DNA from 4 places in the Bacillus inaquosorum genome. Region 3 is predicted to be linked to each of the others. Evidence: predicted binding sites of a transcription regulator. Region 3 holds the regulator's gene; each other region holds the start of a gene.
What was found. Region 3 encodes LexA, which represses DNA repair genes until DNA is damaged. Its sites were predicted from a motif close to CGAACATATGTTCG; they were not measured.
Positions count from the first base shown of each region.

Region 1: the regulator LexA is predicted to act here: its motif matches at 1,482-1,495, upstream of dinB (damage-inducible protein DinB).
Region 2: the regulator LexA is predicted to act here: its motif matches at 3,009-3,022, upstream of M1M80_RS12135 (DNA polymerase IV).
Region 4: the regulator LexA is predicted to act here: its motif matches at 3,224-3,237, upstream of ruvA (Holliday junction branch migration protein RuvA).

Region 1 covers NZ_CP096592.1:607,022-611,748, reverse strand. The annotation lists gene M1M80_RS03165 (MMPL family transporter) at 1-915, opposite strand, end outside; gene M1M80_RS03160 (MarR family transcriptional regulator) at 912-1,370, opposite strand; gene dinB (damage-inducible protein DinB) at 1,536-2,054, shown strand; gene M1M80_RS03150 (amino acid permease) at 2,230-3,606, shown strand; gene vmlR (ABC-F type ribosomal protection protein VmlR) at 3,929-4,727, shown strand, end outside.
Region 2 covers NZ_CP096592.1:2,437,646-2,442,372, reverse strand. The annotation lists gene coaA (type I pantothenate kinase) at 1-507, shown strand, start outside; partial or broken gene M1M80_RS12160 (VOC family protein) at 512-622, shown strand; gene M1M80_RS12155 (hypothetical protein) at 648-806, opposite strand; partial or broken gene M1M80_RS12150 (MDR family MFS transporter) at 858-2,090, opposite strand; gene M1M80_RS12145 (hypothetical protein) at 2,329-2,571, shown strand; gene M1M80_RS12140 (YqzH family protein) at 2,693-2,899, opposite strand; gene M1M80_RS12135 (DNA polymerase IV) at 3,067-4,305, shown strand; gene M1M80_RS12130 (YolD-like family protein) at 4,302-4,640, shown strand.
Region 3 covers NZ_CP096592.1:1,961,688-1,966,414, reverse strand. The annotation lists gene tkt (transketolase) at 1-912, opposite strand, end outside; gene M1M80_RS09815 (DUF896 domain-containing protein) at 1,081-1,314, opposite strand; gene M1M80_RS09810 (YneB family resolvase-like protein) at 1,378-2,031, opposite strand; gene yneA (cell division suppressor protein YneA) at 2,050-2,367, opposite strand; gene lexA (transcriptional repressor LexA) at 2,517-3,134, shown strand; gene M1M80_RS09795 (hypothetical protein) at 3,522-3,956, opposite strand; gene fosM (FosM family fosfomycin resistance protein) at 4,027-4,449, opposite strand; gene M1M80_RS09785 (YndM family protein) at 4,627-4,727, shown strand, end outside.
Region 4 covers NZ_CP096592.1:2,781,264-2,785,990, forward strand. The annotation lists gene tgt (tRNA guanosine(34) transglycosylase Tgt) at 1-260, opposite strand, end outside; gene queA (tRNA preQ1(34) S-adenosylmethionine ribosyltransferase-isomerase QueA) at 288-1,316, opposite strand; gene M1M80_RS14055 (DUF2905 domain-containing protein) at 1,346-1,546, opposite strand; gene ruvB (Holliday junction branch migration DNA helicase RuvB) at 1,539-2,543, opposite strand; gene ruvA (Holliday junction branch migration protein RuvA) at 2,554-3,159, opposite strand; gene bofC (sporulation cell-cell signaling protein BofC) at 3,298-3,810, opposite strand; gene M1M80_RS14075 (MFS transporter) at 3,858-4,727, opposite strand, start outside.

The DNA.
Region 1 (4,727 bases), 1.4 Mb from region 3:
TGCGACTCCTACTGCGGATTGGAAAATCGCAAACTTCGCAAATCCTAAGGCGGAAAATCCGATCAATACCGCAAATCCGCTGATAAATAAGGTTTTTCCTCCTGTACGGTAAGCGATAAGCGCCGCTTCTTTTTTGTCATGCCCGTTTGCCAATTCTTCACGGAATCGGGTAAGAAGCAGAATGCAGTAATCTGTTCCGATACCGAACAGGATGGCGACTAAGAAGGTTTGCGTAAACGTTGAGATAGGAAAATCAACATTGTACACAAGGATCCCCAAAATGGATTGACTGATCAGATAAGAGAAACCGACAATCACAATCGGGATAAAAGGCGTCACAACAGATCGGAACACGATCAGCAGTAAACCGATGATCAGGCAGACGGTGATTACTTCCGTTTTCTTGAGCCCTTCCTCTGAGCTGTGAGCGAAATCCTGATTGATGAGAGAAGCTCCCGTAATATATGCGGTCAAATCATCAGGAACGATTTTATAAATGTCATCCGCGATTTTTTCCGCCTTTTTATCAGAACCTGTAATCGTGACAGGAATGAGGACGGTTTTCTTATCTTTTGAAATTAATTGGTCTTTGACTTCTTTTTCAGCTGTCAAAGGAGACGTTACCTCTTCTACACCGTCGATCTTTTTGATTTTATCGACCATTGTGCGAAGCTGATCCTCTGTTTCTTTCTTCAAAGCGTGGTCTAATGTAAAGACAACACTGATCGAATTATTGTCTTCTCCCGCTTGTTTTAAAATGGCGTTTGCTCTTTCTGAAACGGCATCAGCGGGAAGCTGGGCCTGCCCCTTTTGATTGGCCAGCTCCGTTAAGTTCGGAGAAAACAAACTCAATACAACGGTAAGTGCTAATATAACGGCTGCAATTGCCCACTTGAATTTGATGATTGCTCTCATTCGGCAGGATCTCCTCCTTTAAATTTGCTTTTTAGAATGGTGAATATCTCTATGATGGAATTTAAGTGTTCCTCATCTATATCATCGATCAGCCCTTTGAGAGCGTTAAAGATGGCTGAATCTAATTCTTCTAGTATGGTTTCACCGCTGGTTGTGATGTTAATTAGCTTAGAGCGCTTATCACTCTTGGCCGGACAGTCATCCCATTCAACTAATCCCTTATCGAGCAGCTTTTTCAGTCTGTTCGAAATCGCGCTCTTATGTACATTTTGATACATGGCCAGGCTGCCGGGAGAGGTTGGGCCCTTAACTTTTAAAATTTTTAACAGGTCCGCCTGTTCCCTTGAGATATGTTTGAAGACATCCTGATTGATTTCACGATGCACAAACTCTGTCCCTTCAAGTAATACTTCTACAAACAGGTTTATCGCCTGACATAGCTTTTGTTCATTCAACATCTTCCCCTCCTCATTATAGTTTACCCCTGTAAACTTTATGATCAATGTCAATTAGTTTATTCCCCTAAACTATGTCTGTCAACATATTTTATTCACGAACCTCCACAAAGAACACCCGTTCGTGTACAATAGAAGTTATAAACGCGAAAGGGGTAAATTAACATGTCAGATTTTTCATTAAAATTGTATGAATATAACGTCTGGGCCAATCAGCAAATATTCAGCCGATTAAAAGAGCTTCCAAAAGAGGTATATCGCCAAGACATGCAAAGTGTGTTTCCGTCGATATCCCATGTGCTGTCTCATGTTTATCTTTCTGATTTAGGCTGGATTGAAGTGTTTTCCGGCAAAAGCTTGAGTGATGCTATGGCGTTAGCTGAACAGCTTAAAGAACAGACAGAGGCAAAAGAAATGGGGGAAATGGAAGCCCTGTTTCTAACGTTATCTGAGCGCTATACATTATTTTTAAAGCAAAAAGAACAGCTCAATAAGCCCCTCCAGATTCAAAACCCCTCTGGCGGAATCATGAAAACGACTGTTTCTGAACTGGTTCCCCACGTTGTCAATCACGGGACATACCACCGCGGCAATATCACGGCAATGCTGCGGCAGGCAGGATATGCATCAGCTCCGACAGATTACGGGCTCTACCTGTATATAAAAAAAACAGAAATGGCATAAGAAAAAGCGGCTCCCTAAATGGAGCCGCTTTTTTTATGAGAAATAGTCCAAATCACATTAAAATTTCTTTTCATATATCCTTTATAGTAAAAAAGATAGAAATTTTAGTGTTATAATAATCATTAAAAACATATTGCTGACTCAATAAACATTTTTCAATGGAGGAACACACAAAGTGACAGACGACATGACGAAAGACAATATAAATCAGCAAAAATTGGAGAGAGGCTTGAAAAACAGGCATATCCAGCTCATCGCCATCGGCGGAGCCATTGGGACAGGCTTATTTCTCGGCTCTGGAAAATCGATTCATTTTGCTGGACCGTCGATTTTATTTGCTTACATGATCACGGGGATCATTTGCTTTTTAATTATGAGATCTCTGGGTGAACTGTTGTTATCGAATTTGAACTATCACTCTTTTGTTGATTTTGTGCAAGACTATTTAGGCGATATGGCAGCCTTTATCACCGGCTGGACATATTGGTTCTGCTGGATTTCCATTGCGATGGCTGATCTGACAGCCGTCGGGCTTTACACCCAATATTGGCTCCCAGGTGTGCCGCAATGGGTGCCCGGCTTAATCGCTCTGATTATTTTACTGATTATGAACCTGGCAACCGTCAAGCTTTTTGGAGAATTAGAATTTTGGTTTGCTTTAATTAAAGTCATTGCCATTTTGGCCCTGATCGTCATTGGCCTTGTGATGATTTTCAAAGGTTTTTCCACAAGCTCAGGGGTCTCCAGTTTCACAAATCTCTGGAGCCACGGAGGCATGTTCCCGAATGGCATGCACGGGTTTATCCTCTCGTTCCAGATGGTTGTGTTTGCCTTTGTCGGCATTGAGCTGGTCGGACTTACAGCCGGTGAAACAGAAAACCCTGAAAAAGTAATTCCTAAAGCGATCAACAATATCCCTGTCCGGGTGCTGCTTTTCTATATTGGTGCTCTTCTTGTGATTATGAGCATCTATCCTTGGGATGTCGTCAATCCTAGCGAGAGCCCATTCGTACAAGTATTTGTCGCGGTGGGCATCGTCGGGGCAGCAAGCATTATCAACTTTGTTGTATTGACATCCGCTGCTTCAGCATGCAACAGCGCTGTATTCAGTACAAGCCGTATGGTCTATTCCCTGGCGAAAGATAACAATGCGCCTGAATCAATGGCGAAACTGACTCCGCGTAAAGTACCTAGAAATGCATTGTTCTTTTCGGCTATCGTGATTTTAATCGGTGTCACGTTAAACTACATCATGCCAGAAGGCGTATTCACCCTGATCACAAGCATTTCAACCTTATGCTTTATCTATATTTGGGGTATTACGGTCATCTGCCATATGAAATACCGGAAAACAAGACCTGAACTAGCAAAAACAAATAAGTTTAAGCTTCCGCTTTATCCGTTTACAAATTACCTGATTCTTGCGTTTCTGGCGTTTATCCTTGTTGTGCTGGCATTGGCTGAGGATACCAGAGTTTCGCTATTCGTTACACCGGTTTGGTTTATTTTGCTGATTGTGATTTATAAAGTAAGAAAAGCGAAGCATCAATAAGATTCGCAGCTCCTGCCTCAGAAATGAGAGCAGGAGTTTTTTTGATGAAAATGACCTTTGCTTTCGAATTTGAAGGTATGCTATAGTATTTGTAATCAAAACAAGAAGGGATGATGGGTGGACAATGATTAACTAATCTTATTTTTACCGTTTGAAATCAATATTTCAAATCAGAAAAAATAGGATTAGTCTGCCCATTTTCTATATATACGACACTGCTATTTGTGAAAAATAGCTTATTTGATCATGCACAGGCGCGGCTAATCCTTCCAACACATTTTGGGAGGATTTTTTTATTCTCCCTTTAAAGCGAGGGATATGGATGAAAGAGATCGTAACATTAACAAACGTCAGTTATGAAGTGAAGGATCTGACTGTTTTTAAAAACGTAAATGCAAGTGTTCAGCAAGGAGATATCATTGGGATTATCGGCAAAAACGGCGCTGGGAAATCTACGCTGCTGCACCTCATACACAATGACTTAGCCCCTGCACAGGGACAAATCCTTCGGCAGGATATAAAAATGACGATGGTTGAACAGGAAACCGCGTCGTATTCCTTCGCGGATCAGACGCCTGCCGAAAAGAAATTATTGGAGAAATGGCGTGTGCCCGTCCGTGATTTCCAACAGTTAAGCGGCGGTGAAAAACTGAAAGCGCGGCTGGCGAAAGGACTGTCGGAGGATGCAGATCTTTTACTGTTAGATGAACCGACAAACCACCTTGATGAAAGTAGCCTGCAGTTTCTCATTCAACAGCTGAAAAGTTATAGAGGCACTGTGATTCTCGTTTCTCACGATCGATATTTTTTAGACGAAGCTGCCACAAAAATATGGTCGCTTGAAGACCAAACGCTGATCGAATTCAAAGGGAATTACTCTGGATATATGAAGTTCCGTGAAAAGAAAAGACTCGCCCAGCAGCGTGAATATGAAAAGCAGCAAAAAATGGTTGAACGGATTGAAGCACAAATGAATGAGCTTGCTTCATGGTCGAAAAAAGCCCATGACCAATCGACGAAAAAGGAAGGGTTTAAAGAATATCACCGTGTAAAAGCGAAGCGTACGGATGCCCAAATTAAATCCAAGCAGAAGCGGCTTGAAAAAGAACTGGAAAAAGCAA
Region 2 (4,727 bases), 480 kb from region 3:
TATGACGTAAAGGCGCTGCTCGAATTTTTGAATGACTTAAAATCAGGAAAAGACAGAGTAAAGGCTCCGGTGTATTCCCATCTCACCTATGACCGCGAGGAAGGTATGTTCGAGGTTGTGGAGCAGGCCGATATTGTGATTATTGAAGGTATTAATGTTCTTCAGTCGCCCACCTTGGAGGATGACCGGGAAAATCCGCGTATTTTTGTTTCCGATTTCTTTGATTTTTCGATTTATGTGGATGCGGAAGAAAGCCGGATTTTCACTTGGTATTTAGAGCGTTTTCGTCTGCTTCGGGAAACAGCTTTTCAAAATCCCGATTCTTATTTTCATAAATTTAAAGACTTGTCTGATCAGGAGGCTGACGAGATGGCGGCCTCGATTTGGGAGAGTGTCAACCGGCCGAATTTATATGAAAATATCTTGCCGACTAAATTCAGGTCAGATCTCATTTTGCGTAAGGGAGACGGGCATAAGGTTGAAGAAGTGCTGGTAAGGCGGGTATGATATCGTGCATTATATTGAACTGTATGTCTCTGATTTGGAAACGTCTCGACGGTTTTGGGGATGGTTCTTAAAAGAACTTGGCTATAAAGAGTTTCAAAAAGGCCGGATCGGATTAAGGTAGAGCTCACTGCCCCAAGCGGTTAATCGTGATCTTCGGGCAGGCTGTTAAGCTTTTTCTCAATGCGATCCAGCTGCGCTTTTCGGTTCTTCGCATACTTGAAGCCTGTAACAGCTGCAAAGATGACAGCGGCAAACACGATAAATACGAAAAACTGAAACATCACATCACCTATATTCATGTGCATCACCTCATTTTTGCGGGAGAGATTGGTTCTCTCCCGTTTTTTTGTTTAAAGCGGCTTTTCCAGCGCGGACCGGTGTTTTGTCATTTCCGTTTTCATCTGCCGATAGGCAAACGCTAAAAATGGCAGGCCGAGCAGGGTGATGCCGCTCAGGACAGAAAAAATAAAAATCGGCCGGCCAGCGCCAAATAGGTCTATACATATACCCCCGACCCAGGGGCCGATGACGTTTCCGAGCTGTGAAAAACCGATTGCCCCGAAATAAGTGCCTTTTAATCCTGGTTTTGCAATCTGGTCTACAAACAAATCCATCATAGAGAATAAAAGCACTTCGCCGATTGTAAATGTAACCACGATTATAACAAGGGATGAAACACCGTGTGATATGGTGAAAATGGCCATGCTGACACTAACCATCACATTACCGAGCATCAGGGAGCGAAGCGGCGAAAAACGTTTTGCAAAATGGACGATGGGAAACTGCGTTGCCAACACAACGATTGCGTTTAATGTCAGCATCAACCCGTACAGCTTCGTTCCATTGCCGATCAAGGGGTTCTGCGCCATATACTGCGGAAATGTTGAACTGAATTGTGAGTAGCCAAAGGTGCATAGTGTAATGCCGACCAAAGCAATTGTAAAAAGATGATCCTTTTGCGTCACCATAAATGCTTACCGCACGCTCATATTTCGGGATTGGCCTGATGCTGATGAGGATGGATGTTTTTTAAATTGGATGGCAAGCACGAGTCCGTATAGTCCGTAAATGACTGCGGGCACCAAAAAGGGTGCGGTCGATTGAGATGAGCCGAAATACAGGCCGAGTACCGGTCCGAAGACAACGCCGATATTAATAGCTGCATAGCGTAAATTAAAAACAAGCAGTCTGTTTTTTTCTTCTGCCATATCAGACAGCAAAGCCTTTGAAGTTGGCTCAAACAGTGATTTGCAAAGACCGTTTAATGCGTTTACCACAAAAAACACCCAGAGATGAGATGCCGCCGCAAATCCTGCAAATACCAGCATCCAGCCGAAAATGGACACAAGCATCATGTTTTTTCTGCCAAATTTGTCCGAGATATATCCGCCGTAAAAGCTTGCAAGGATGCCGACTGATGAGCTTGCGGCAATGACCAGCCCTGCATAGGACGCTGATGCGCCCTGGATGGCTGTTAAATAAATCGCTAAAAAAGGGATACTCATCGATGTGGCCATTCTGCCGAAAATGGTTCCGATTATAATTGTCCAGCTGATCGGGTGGATATTTTTCCATTTCTTCATAAATCGTATTCTCTCCTGTATGTAAGAATCTTTTCCTATCATATATGAAAAAATTCCCTTCTCCAATAGAGAATTCAAAATATTTTGTTATTGACATTTTACCATGTGTGGACATCATTGAAATTGAGGTTAAAGCATTCGGAAGGAAAATGACGATATGTCTGACGCTTATCTGGGGTAAAAGGACAATATGAATTGATGCTGGAATGCTAGACATTTTAAAACGATTCGGCAGGGCATGGAAGAATACGGAGGTCCGTTTGAAACATTAAAGGCAGTGATTTTAACCCATCATGATGTGGATCAAGTTCCGAAAATGCTCAGTGATGCCGGACATGAGATCAAGATATACGCGAACTGGAGCGGCTGCCTTATTTTGAAGGGCATTCGGGTGATTTTTACGCCGGGGATTGTCAGGCCATATCAATCTATGGAGCGTGAGAAAAGCCTGCTTTTCTTTGCAAGCCCTTCTGCAGTATGACACGCTTGAGACTGTTATTTGTTATCACGGCGGTGTTTTCAAAGGGAAGCCGCATCAGCGGCTGAAAGAACTGACAGTCTGATTGGGGCGCTGTGCGCCTCTGTTTTCTTTTGACCAGCGTTTAAGAGAACAGTCCTTGATTTGTGACATAGTCATAAATGATATCTTCTATATGTGCATGCAGATCCTCATCGGGTTCTTCATTCCGTCTCTCTTCTAAGGCGGCTTTCAGGCTTTGTTTTTCGTACGGGCTTAACGGATCTATGGCAACATTTCTGCCGTATTGACGCAGTGCCTGCCCCATCATTTTTTCAACAAATTTCTCCATTATGACTCTCCTATCCTTATGCTTCGCTTTTATTCTACTAAATGTTTTTCTTCTCTCACACCCTTGGATCATATTTTCTGTCAGACAAGAATCATTTACCAGTATAAAACGAACATATTTTCGCATATAATAGAAAAGGCGAACGTAAGTTCTTTTTAGAGGTGTATATGATGAAAGAAAAAGTGATTTTTCTCGTTGACATGCAATCGTTTTATGCATCTGTAGAGAAAGCGGAAAATCCACATTTGAAAAATAGGCCCGTCATTGTTTCGGGTGATCCTGAAAGAAGGGGCGGAGTCGTATTGGCTGCCTGCCCGCTGGCGAAACAAAAGGGGGTGGCGAATGCTTCGCGGCTGTGGGAGGCGCAGGAAAAGTGCCCTGAAGCTGTTGTGCTCCGGCCCCGTATGCAGCGGTACATTGATGTATCACTGCAAATCACGGCCATTTTAGAGGAATATACAGACCTTGTGGAGCCGTATTCCATCGATGAACAATTCATGGACATTACAGGCAGCCAGAAGCTGTTTGGGACGCCGGAGGAGATCGCGACAAGCATTCAGGGCAGAATCATGCGGGAGATCGGCGTTTATGCGCGGGTCGGAATCGGCCCTAACAAAGCGCTAGCCAAAATCGCGTGCGACAATTTTGCCAAAAAGAATAAGAACGGTATTTTTACCTTAACGAAAGAAAATATGAAAACTGATATGTGGCCGCTCCCGGTGGGCAGCATGTTTGGCGTCGGGAGCCGAATGAAGCATCATTTAAACCGAATGGGCATCAGTACGATCGGCGGGCTCGCGGCTTTTCCGCTCGATCTTTTAAAAAAGAAATGGGGCATTAACGGCCACGTGCTGTGGATGACGGCGAACGGGATCGACTATTCCCCTGTATCAACTTCATCTCTGGACGGGCAAAAGGCGATTGGCCATGGAATGACTCTCCCAAAAGACTACGAACACTTTGACAAAGAAATCAAAGTCGTGCTGCTGGAGCTGAGTGAAGAAGTGTGCAGGCGAAGCCGAAACGCCGGAGTAATGGGGCAGACGGTATCAGTGAGCTGCCGGGGGGCTGATTTTGATTGGCCGACGGGCTTCAACCGGCAAGTGAAGCTGGCGGAGCCGACTAATTCTACGCAGGATGTATATGAGGCTGTATGCCGGCTGTTTCTTACGTTTTGGGACGGGAAGCCTGTCCGCCGCCTCGGGGTCAATCTGTCTCAGCTCTCATCTGATGACATATGGCAGCTCAATTTATTTCAGGATTATGCAAAGAAAATGAACCTCGGCTATGTGATGGACGGCATTAAGAACCGGTTCGGCGACACAGCCATCATCCGGGCGGCGTCACTGACAGCGGCAGGCCAGGCATTTGAACGTGCGGCTAAAATAGGAGGTCACTATAAATGAACGACCATTTAAAAAGAGGCAACCTGCTGTGGGAAGGAAGCAGGATGTTTCTGCCGGAACATAAACAAAGCCTGCTTGAGAGAAAGCGCCATAAACAGAAGCTGCCAAAGCCGATCCTTGATCCTGATAAGCTGGAGGAGATGAATCAAACGCTTTGCGCCGCGATGGAGTTTGCTCAGGATATCACTGTCAGCTGCTTTCAGGACGGTGAAATTGTCCGCTGCACCGGAAAAATCTGCCGGTATGAAGAGTTTGAAAAAACAGTATGGATAAAAGGAGACGAGGATCAGCTGTATAAGCTGAAGCTTGATCAAGTGCTTGATATTGTGCTGTGAAGTCTCTCCCTCCTGCACTGGGGGGGAGAAATATGTGTAAAAATATCAAACATTGTTCCCTCGGCAGTCTGGAAACGTATGATGCAG
Region 3 (4,727 bases):
GCCTGATTCTTTAACCGCTGCAGCGAAATGCTCATATACTTCTGACGGAACGTAGAAATCCTCTTCATACGTCCACGCGTAAGCTTCTTTTGTTAACTTGCTTTCCTCTTTACCAAGCGGCGCACCGTGAACACCGGATGTGCCGGCACGGTTAGGTGAACCAAAACCGATTGTCGTTTTCACTTCAATTAATGTAGGTTTCTTTTCATTTTGGCGTGCTTTTTCAATAGCCGCTGTTAATTCTTCAATGTTGTTTCCATCCTCAACATAAAGAACTTCCCAATTCATGGCCTCAAAACGCTGTTTCACGTTTTCAGAGAATGAACGGTCAAGATCTCCATCGAGAGAGATGTCATTAGAATCGTATAATACGATCAGACGGCCAAGCTGAAGATGGCCTGCGAGTGAAGCGGCTTCAGAAGAAATACCTTCCATTAAATCACCATCACCGCAAATACTGTATGTATAATGATCGACTACGTTAAATGAATCACGGTTGTAAGTTTCCGCTAAATGGCGTTCAGCAATAGCCATTCCGACCGCCATGGCAATTCCTTGGCCAAGCGGACCTGTTGTTGCATCAACACCGGCAGTATGTCCAAATTCCGGGTGTCCAGGTGTTTTGCTGCCCCATTGGCGGAATCCCTTAAGATCTTCGATGCTAAGATCAAACCCGCTTAAATGAAGCATGCTGTATAAAAGTGCTGATCCGTGTCCAGCAGATAAAACAAAACGGTCACGGTTAAACCAGCCAGGGTTTGCCGGACTTACGTTCATAAATTTTGTCCACAGTGTGTATGCCATTGGAGCGGTCCCCATTGGCATCCCTGGGTGACCAGAATTTGCTTTTTCAATAGCGTCTATTGACAGTGTGCGAATGGTAGCAACTGATTTCTTTTCAATTGTATCCATAAAAATCCCCTTCCTTATGTGTTGTACCCTTACATCATAAATGTCTGACGACTTTTTCTCAACTGTTTCAGCTTAAATTTGAGAGAAACTTGTTGAATTTTGTCACATAAAAGTTTTGCTTATAGTATATACAAAAGAGGAATACGATATTTCCGTATTCCTCTTATATTAGTGAAGTTTGTTATTTCTTTGTTCTCTTTTTAGTTTTTCTGGTGTAACATCATTGCCTTCTGGGTCAATGATTTTCACACTTTTTAAAGTGTTTTTCATAGAAGAGCGAAACCCTTTCAGGTACTCTTGACGGAGCTTTTGCTGTTCGGCTTTTTCTTCTTCTGTAATAACGCCAGCTTTGGCTTTGGCAGCAAGTTCATTAATTCTTGCAATTTTTGCGTTTGAAATCATGTTAAACTCCTTTATTGCATTTTGTCTATATAGTACTAGATCAAAAAGAGTTTTACAACTGATTCACTCGGCTGTCTCTTCATTCTCTATGTATTCCTGAAACCGCCGGTGGACGGTCGCTTTAGACACATCATAGCCAAACCCTCTTAGCGTAGCCGCGATTTCTGCGAACGTCAGTTTATTCGCTCTTAGGCGGACGATCTCTGAGATTGGTACCTCTATTCTTTCTTTTCCGCTGTTTTCATGTTGGTTTTTCAGGTTTTTTTGCGGTTTAAACCCGTTTTTTACTGCACGCTTCATTCCCCGCTTGATTTTCATGTTGTGAATTTTCCGCTGGTACTCTTCCACAATGCTGACGATCTCCAGCACCATCGAGTCAGCCTCCGATAACTCCAGTTCACCTCTGTGAGCTGTTGTATAGACTTTCACACCTTCTCTGTAGATACAATGAAGCAGTGCGATTTTTGCATTTCCCCGTCCAAGCCTAGTCTCATCCTGAACCAAAATAACATCAATTCCCGAATTCTTGATCTCATCAAGCAGCTCAAATACACCGTCCCGGTCCATTTCATATCCGCTGGCTTTTTCAGAAATCACTTTGACGACTTCCAGGCCGTTCTCGGCTGCAATCGCTGTAAGCTCCTCCTCCTGCCGCTTTAATGAAGTCTCCTGCTGTTCTTTATTTGTACTTACGCGGGCATAAATGAGTGCTTTCATTTTTTCTATCTATCCTCTCTATCTTACAGTTGCCAATTCATATGCATCCTGATGCTTCTTTTTCAACGGAATCACCAATTCATCTCCCGGCTGGATATCAGACGTCTGAAGATGATTGTTATCAGCTACCCATTCAATAAATTCACTTTTGTTTATCTTTTTTTTATCTGCTACCTGATCAGCAATTGACCATAATGTATCGCCTTGCTGAACTTCTATTTTAACATACTGATTAAGCTCCTGGCCGCTGCTTGTATATGACAGCAAAAGGATAACCGCGCTCAAAATCACTGTGAACAGACCGACAAAAATAATAGATTCTTTACTCATGATCATAACCTCCAACAGGAATGTTTGTTCGCCTTTTTATAATTTCAGTATATACGAACACACGTTTCTGTCAATTGTTTTTTCGAACCTATGTTTGTACTGTAAGGAAAATCATGCTATAATCTTCTTAAAATCGACGTTTTGAGGTGCAAAAAATGACGAAGCTATCAAAAAGGCAACTTGATATCCTCCGTTTTATTAAAGCAGAGGTTAAATCAAAAGGATATCCGCCTTCCGTGAGAGAGATCGGAGAGGCTGTCGGGCTTGCTTCCAGTTCAACTGTCCACGGTCACTTGGCCCGTTTGGAAACAAAAGGGCTGATCAGACGGGATCCGACAAAACCAAGAGCTATAGAAATTCTTGATGAAGAAGTAGACATTCCGCAAAGCCAGGTCGTTAATGTGCCGGTCATCGGGAAAGTCACGGCGGGATCTCCTATTACAGCAGTAGAAAATATTGAAGAATATTTTCCGCTTCCAGACCGAATGGTTCCCCCTGACGAGCATGTGTTTATGCTGGAGATTATGGGAGACAGTATGATTGACGCTGGTATTCTCGATAAGGATTATGTCATCGTTAAACAGCAAAACACAGCGAACAACGGGGAAATTGTAGTTGCGATGACAGAAGATGATGAAGCTACGGTAAAACGTTTCTATAAAGAGGATACTCACATTCGCTTACAGCCTGAAAACCCAACGATGGAACCTATCATCTTGCAGAATGTCAGCATTCTAGGGAAAGTGATTGGCGTGTTCAGAACCGTCCATTAATCTATTGATCTATCAGAAGCATAAAACAACCCCCTCTTCCTTTATGGAGAGGGGGTTTATTGTTCAAAAAAAGCAGGCCCGCCCTAACTTTTAGGTGCGAGCCTGAATAGGAGGAAAAAGAACATCATGTTTACACCATAATTATCCACCAAAAGATTGTTGAAGTCAAGAAATTTTCTTTCCTTTAGGAAACTTTTATGAATGTTGTCTGTTTAAAACATTAGACGTTATCTTCTTAAAAACGTTTCATTTTCTGAGGTCGTGGAATGATAAGGCTTTATGTTCATTTAAGGAGCGCGACAACTGAATTTTATGAAAATTTAGTACATAGTTTAGTTAGTTCAACATATACTAAAAAACAGCTCACTTCCTTAATCGTCGTGAGCTTTAATCAAAATGAAAATATTCTATACCATAACTGCCCTTTACCCGAACACTTGTGCAGTATTCTGAATGCTCTTCGGCAAATATACGGTATCGATGAAATGGGTCAATAGAAACCTTATCCTGAGCTCTAAAATCTAACCAGCTGCCGCTGAATTGCTTCGTGCTCAGCGTAGTATAATCCCCCGTAAGCCCCAGCCGCTGAAGTCTAATCTCAACTGAGCAAGTATTGGCCCCCAAGATCGTAAACTGATAGCCTAAAAAATAGTCGATCGCCGGAACATCACTAATATTTTCCAAAACAAAAGATTTTGTACTGTCATTTAAAATAAAGTCTGTTTTGTGCTCAAAATCTAAAGCTGTCGCATGGGTACTGCCAATGCAAAAAAAACACATCAAAACTGCCGATAAGGCCAAGATTTTTATTTTCAACTTCATCCCCCCTTCACCATATTTTTACCATACATGAGATTTATGTATATGTTCTGTGTGATATCTCGAGTGTGTTTTAATCATAAAATTCCATATGCGTTTTTTCCTGTTTATAATAACGAAGCCTATCTTGAAGGGTTCCGGTATGAAATTCAAATTTGTGGCCGTCAGGGTCGGTAAAATAAATCGATTTTCGATCGCGTTCATCTCGTTCTCTGCCAGGCAGAATATTGGCTTGAAGCCTTTTTAATTTTGCTGACATTTCCTCAAACTCCCGCTCTTCAATGGTAAAAGCAATATGGGTATAAGACGCCTTAATGTCATTTCTCGGAATGTCAGGTTCTTCATTAAGTGCAAGCCAGATGCCATTTAAATCAAAATATGCTGTTGTTCTCCCCTTTACCAGCAGCTTGGCACCAAACACATTTTGATAAAAATCAATCGATGTATCCAGATGAGAAACTGAAAATAACAAGTGATTGATTCCTTTTATCTCCACAAATCATTCCTCCTCGAAAGCTGATCATCCATATGTACGTTCTTTTACCAAGAAAGTTCCATACAGCCAGAAAAAAATACCAGTGTAAACAAAATCGGTTTGTTCAAAATAATGACTGTAACAAACATGGCCTTACTTGCTAGGAGTTTCCTCAAAAATAACAATTTAGGTGGTCAAATGAAACATATCATTGCACTTGCTTCAAAGATTGCTTTCACTCTCGCCCTTTTATATGTAATTTTGGACAGAGTCTATCACGCGCCATTTTTAAGCGTGCT
Region 4 (4,727 bases), 820 kb from region 3:
ATAAATTTGTGGAGTCCGCCTGCTTCCTTGACAATATCGTGACCCGGGCGGAGCCATAGGTGATAAGTGTTGCTTAAAATGATTCCCGCATCCATTGCTTTCAGCTCTTCAGGTGACATCGTTTTGACTGTCGCCAGTGTGCCGACCGGCATAAACACTGGTGTTTCAAAGGAGCCGTGAGGGGTATGCACTTTGCCCAGCCGAGCCCCTGTTTGTTTGCATTCTTTTATAAATTCATAGCGTATTGGTTGTTCAGCCACTTTTGATGAGGCCTCCTGTTCTCAAAATTATATAATCAGCATCGCGTCTCCGAAGCTGAAGAAACGGTATTCCTCTTCCACCGCATGGTTATAAGCGCGGAGAACGTTTTCTCTTCCCGCAAGCGCGCTGACCAGCATAATCAATGACGATTTCGGCAAATGGAAGTTTGTAATCATTCCGTCAATGGCTTTAAATTCATAGCCCGGATAAATAAAAATAGATGTCCAGCCGCTTGATGCTTTAAATTGCCCATCATGTTCCCCGGCAATCGTTTCAAGCGTGCGTGTCGATGTCGTGCCGACAGAAATAATCCGGCCGCCATTTTCCCTTACTTTGTTTAAGGCTGCCGCCGTTTCTTCTGACATTTGATAAAACTCTGCATGCATATTATGCTCTTCAACGTCATCGGCACTCACAGGGCGAAACGTTCCAAGGCCTACGTGCAGAGTGATGAACTCAATTTGCACACCTTTGTCTTTCAATTGCTGCAAGATTTCTTCCGTGAAGTGAAGTCCCGCAGTAGGCGCGGCCGCAGAGCCGATTTCTTTAGAATATACGGTCTGGTAGCGCTCTCTGTCATCGAGCTGTTCTTTAATATATGGCGGGAGTGGCATCTCTCCAAGGGATTCCAGCACTTCGTAGAAAATACCGTCATACTGGAATTCCATTTTTCTGCCGCCATGCTCAAGCTCTTCCGTGCAGACAGCCTTCAATCTTCCGTCTCCAAATGTCACAACGGTTCCTTTTTTTACCCGTTTCGCTGGTTTGGCAAGTGTTTCCCACTTGTCACCAGCTTCCTGTTTCAGCAAAAGCAGTTCCACTTTCGCGCCGGTATCCTCTTTTGTCCCGAATAACCGCGCAGGCAGCACACGGGTATTGTTCAGTACAAGACAATCTCCTTTTTTAAAGAAACTGATAATGTGTTTAAACGAGCTGTCAGTCAGCTCTCCTGTATGTTTATCAAGCACCATCAGCCTTGAAGCATCACGCTGCTCCAACGGCACTTGTGCAATTAAACGTTCGGGTAGTTCAAAATCAAATAAATCGACTTTCATGATGATTTCACCTTTATTCTAGTCTTTTGTTATTTCATTCTGCCGAAAAGATTAAGCAAAATTGATAATACCACACTTATGATGATACAAGTGACAACCGGGAAGAAAAATGTGACATTTCCTTTTTTCACAAAAATATCTCCCGGCATCTTGCCGACAAAATGCAAAACTGCTCCAATGATAAGCAAAACAGCACCAAGAATCATAATGATCTTAGGGAATTCAGTCATATCGGGGAGCCTCCATTTGGAAATGATGATAAACGGCCGGTGTCACGATCCTTCCACGCGGCGTTCTTTGGATAAATCCGATTTGCAGGAGGTACGGTTCGTACACGTCTTCAATCGTATGCGGTTCTTCGCCGATTGTGGCTGAAATGGTATCAAGACCCACCGGGCCGCCGTTAAATTTTTCGATCATGCCCATCAGCAGCTTGTGATCAATATGATCCAAACCGAGACGGTCAACCTGAAGCCGCTCAAGCGCATCCTGCGAAATCTCTTCCGTAATCCGGCTGTCACCCAGCACCTGGGCGAAGTCGCGGACCCTTCTCAGGAGACGATTCGCTACGCGGGGCGTACCTCTCGATCTTCTTGCAATTTCAAGAGCGGACGGTTTATCAATCTCAACCTCGAATACATCTGCAGTTCTTGTGACAATATCCGCCAGTTCCTCTTGCGTATAGTATTCAAGGCGCGACATTACGCCGAATCGATCTCTTAACGGCGCTGTCAAAAGCCCTACCCTCGTCGTGGCGCCTACCAGCGTAAAAGGCGGCAGGTCAAGCCGGACCGAGCGGGCAGAGGGACCTTTGCCGATCACAATATCCAGACAAAAGTCCTCCATCGCAGGATAAAGCACTTCTTCAATCGATCTGTGCAGCCTATGTATTTCATCAATAAATAATACATCTCCCGGCTCCAGCGCCGTTAATATGGCAGCCAAGTCACCAGGTCTTTCAATCGCAGGCCCTGATGTCGTCCGCAATTCCACTCCCATTTCATTGGCAACGATGGAGGCAAGCGTGGTTTTCCCGAGTCCGGGCGGCCCGTACAGAAGAACATGATCCAGCGTCTCCTGTCTCATTTTTGCCGCATCTATAAACACGCGCAAATTTTCTTTCACCTTATGCTGCCCGATATACTGCGCCAGATTTTGCGGCCTCAGGCTTTGCTCTATCACTGATTCATGGTTGTCTGCTTCACTTGAGACGAGCCGTTCATCCATGAACATCACCTTACTTCAATAGTTTTTGTAATGCTTTTTTCACGTATTGGTCTGTTGTCAGCCCAATATCTTCTTTCAGGTGAGGAAGCACCTTTTTGATTTCTTTTTCAGCATATCCGAGAACCCTGAGGGCCTCAAGCGCTTCTTCGAGAGCCGTTTCTGCTGTTTGCTTTTCAAGCCTTTCTTCATGATTAAACAGATTTTCAATCATTTCAGGCACAACATCAGCAAGCTTTCCTTTTAAATCAAGAATAATCTGGCGCGCGGTTTTCTTTCCTACACCAGGAAACTTGACCAAAAAGGCTTCATCCTCATTTTCAATCGCTTGGATAACCGCTCCCGGTTCACCTGAGCCCAAAATGGCGAGTGCGCCTTTTGGACCGATCCCGGTCACGTTTAAGAGCTTTGTAAAGAGCGCCTTCTCCTCTCTTGTTGAAAAACCGTAGAGCGAAAAAGCATCCTCTCTGATATGATGGTACGTAAAAATCGTTTCTTGACTTCTCTCCTTATATATAAACGGATTCGGCGTGAAAATCTGATAGCCAATGCCGCCGTTCTCTATCACAATATATTGGGGAGATACATAATCAATCGTCCCTTTAACAAATTCGATCACGCAAATTCACCTCTTTGACTGTTCTTCATTGTACCATAAAAACAGCCAAAGTCTTATAGAAAAGTTAACATATGTTCGCTTCTCTCTCATTCTTCCACGAAAAAAAAGACATGAATACATGTCTTCAATCAGCGGACGTCACCCGCTGTATGTCTTCATATGTTCTATGACGTCCTCAAACTCCGCTTTTGTCCGAAATGGAATGCCTTTCAGCAGATTTTTTTGCATATGGCTTTCCAGCCTTTCTAAATCAATTTGGAAAAAAGACTGAATCGGTTCGGAAGCTGACTCAGGCCGACCATGAAAAGTGGAAATCACTCCATTATCCGATACACCGATATACCCGTTCACCTTGCTGAGCGGAGAAATATCGTCCATTTGCTTCCGGAAGAGCACATAACCCTTTTTTTGTTCGACCAGTGTCCAGCCGGCATAAGCTGCCCAAAAATCATCCATAGAAAGCACTTTTTCACGCTTATGCTCAATGCTGACATCTCCGTCCAAATACACTTTTTCAAGCTGCACATGCACCTGCAGCGGTTCATAGTGCTCCACTTCCGCCCCAAGTGCGCGGGGAGGAGCACCTATTAGAAATGCTGCGGCTGAGCAAAGAATGCCCAGCAACAGATACGCCGTGCTGAATCGTTTCACCCTCTACACCTCTTTGCACACGTTTATGATTAGTTTGACCAAAGAGGCTACTGCTTAACCGTTTTCTCGAAATTTGTTTGCACGTTTTCCCTGACCAGCCGTTCTTCCGTATACACATCAGCGCTTTGCTCAGAAATCGTCAAAAATTGTGTCAGAAAAGCACTGAAAAAATACAGCGCCGCAAAGATCCAAATGACGCCGCCAGCGCCGATCGGTCCAATGAAAAGACTCACAATGCCCGGTGCAATAAACGCACATAATCCGGACCCCAAGTTTAACACAGACATGGCAGCGCCTTTATTATCAGGAGCAAGCGTCGGCAAAAGCGCACTTAATGGCACATAGCCTGCCAATGCCGCACCGTAGCAGCAGGCGATAATCATCAGCACCCAATACTGATGCCCGATTAACTGAGGCGTGTAATAAAGCGCCAGCGTAAAAATGCCGCACCCCACACCTCCAAACCACATCACGGTATTGCGCCAGCCAAGTTTATCTCCGACTGCACCGAAAATAATATTAAACACAATATTAACAAAAAACAGCGTTCCCCATATTTGCAGCCATTCTGAAACAGAATATCCGTAGCGCGCTAAATAAGTCGGGAGAAAGATGGCAAATCCAAATTGTCCTATGGCATTAATTGTCTTGACCACTCCGCCGATGCCGACTTTAGGGTTTTCAAACATAATTGTAAATGCCTTCGACAACTCTTTCCATTTCGGCTGATCTTGTTTTTGCACAGGTGTAAATTTATCTTTGTTAAAAAATAGGGCGAGAAATCCGCCTGCCGCTACAAACAGTAAAGCGCTCCAAAGCGTATTGATTTCCCCAAATGCCGGAACCGCATAGCTTGAATAGAATGGACCGAGCACGTTAAGGCCGCACGTAAACATAAACCAAAACCAGCCGACGGC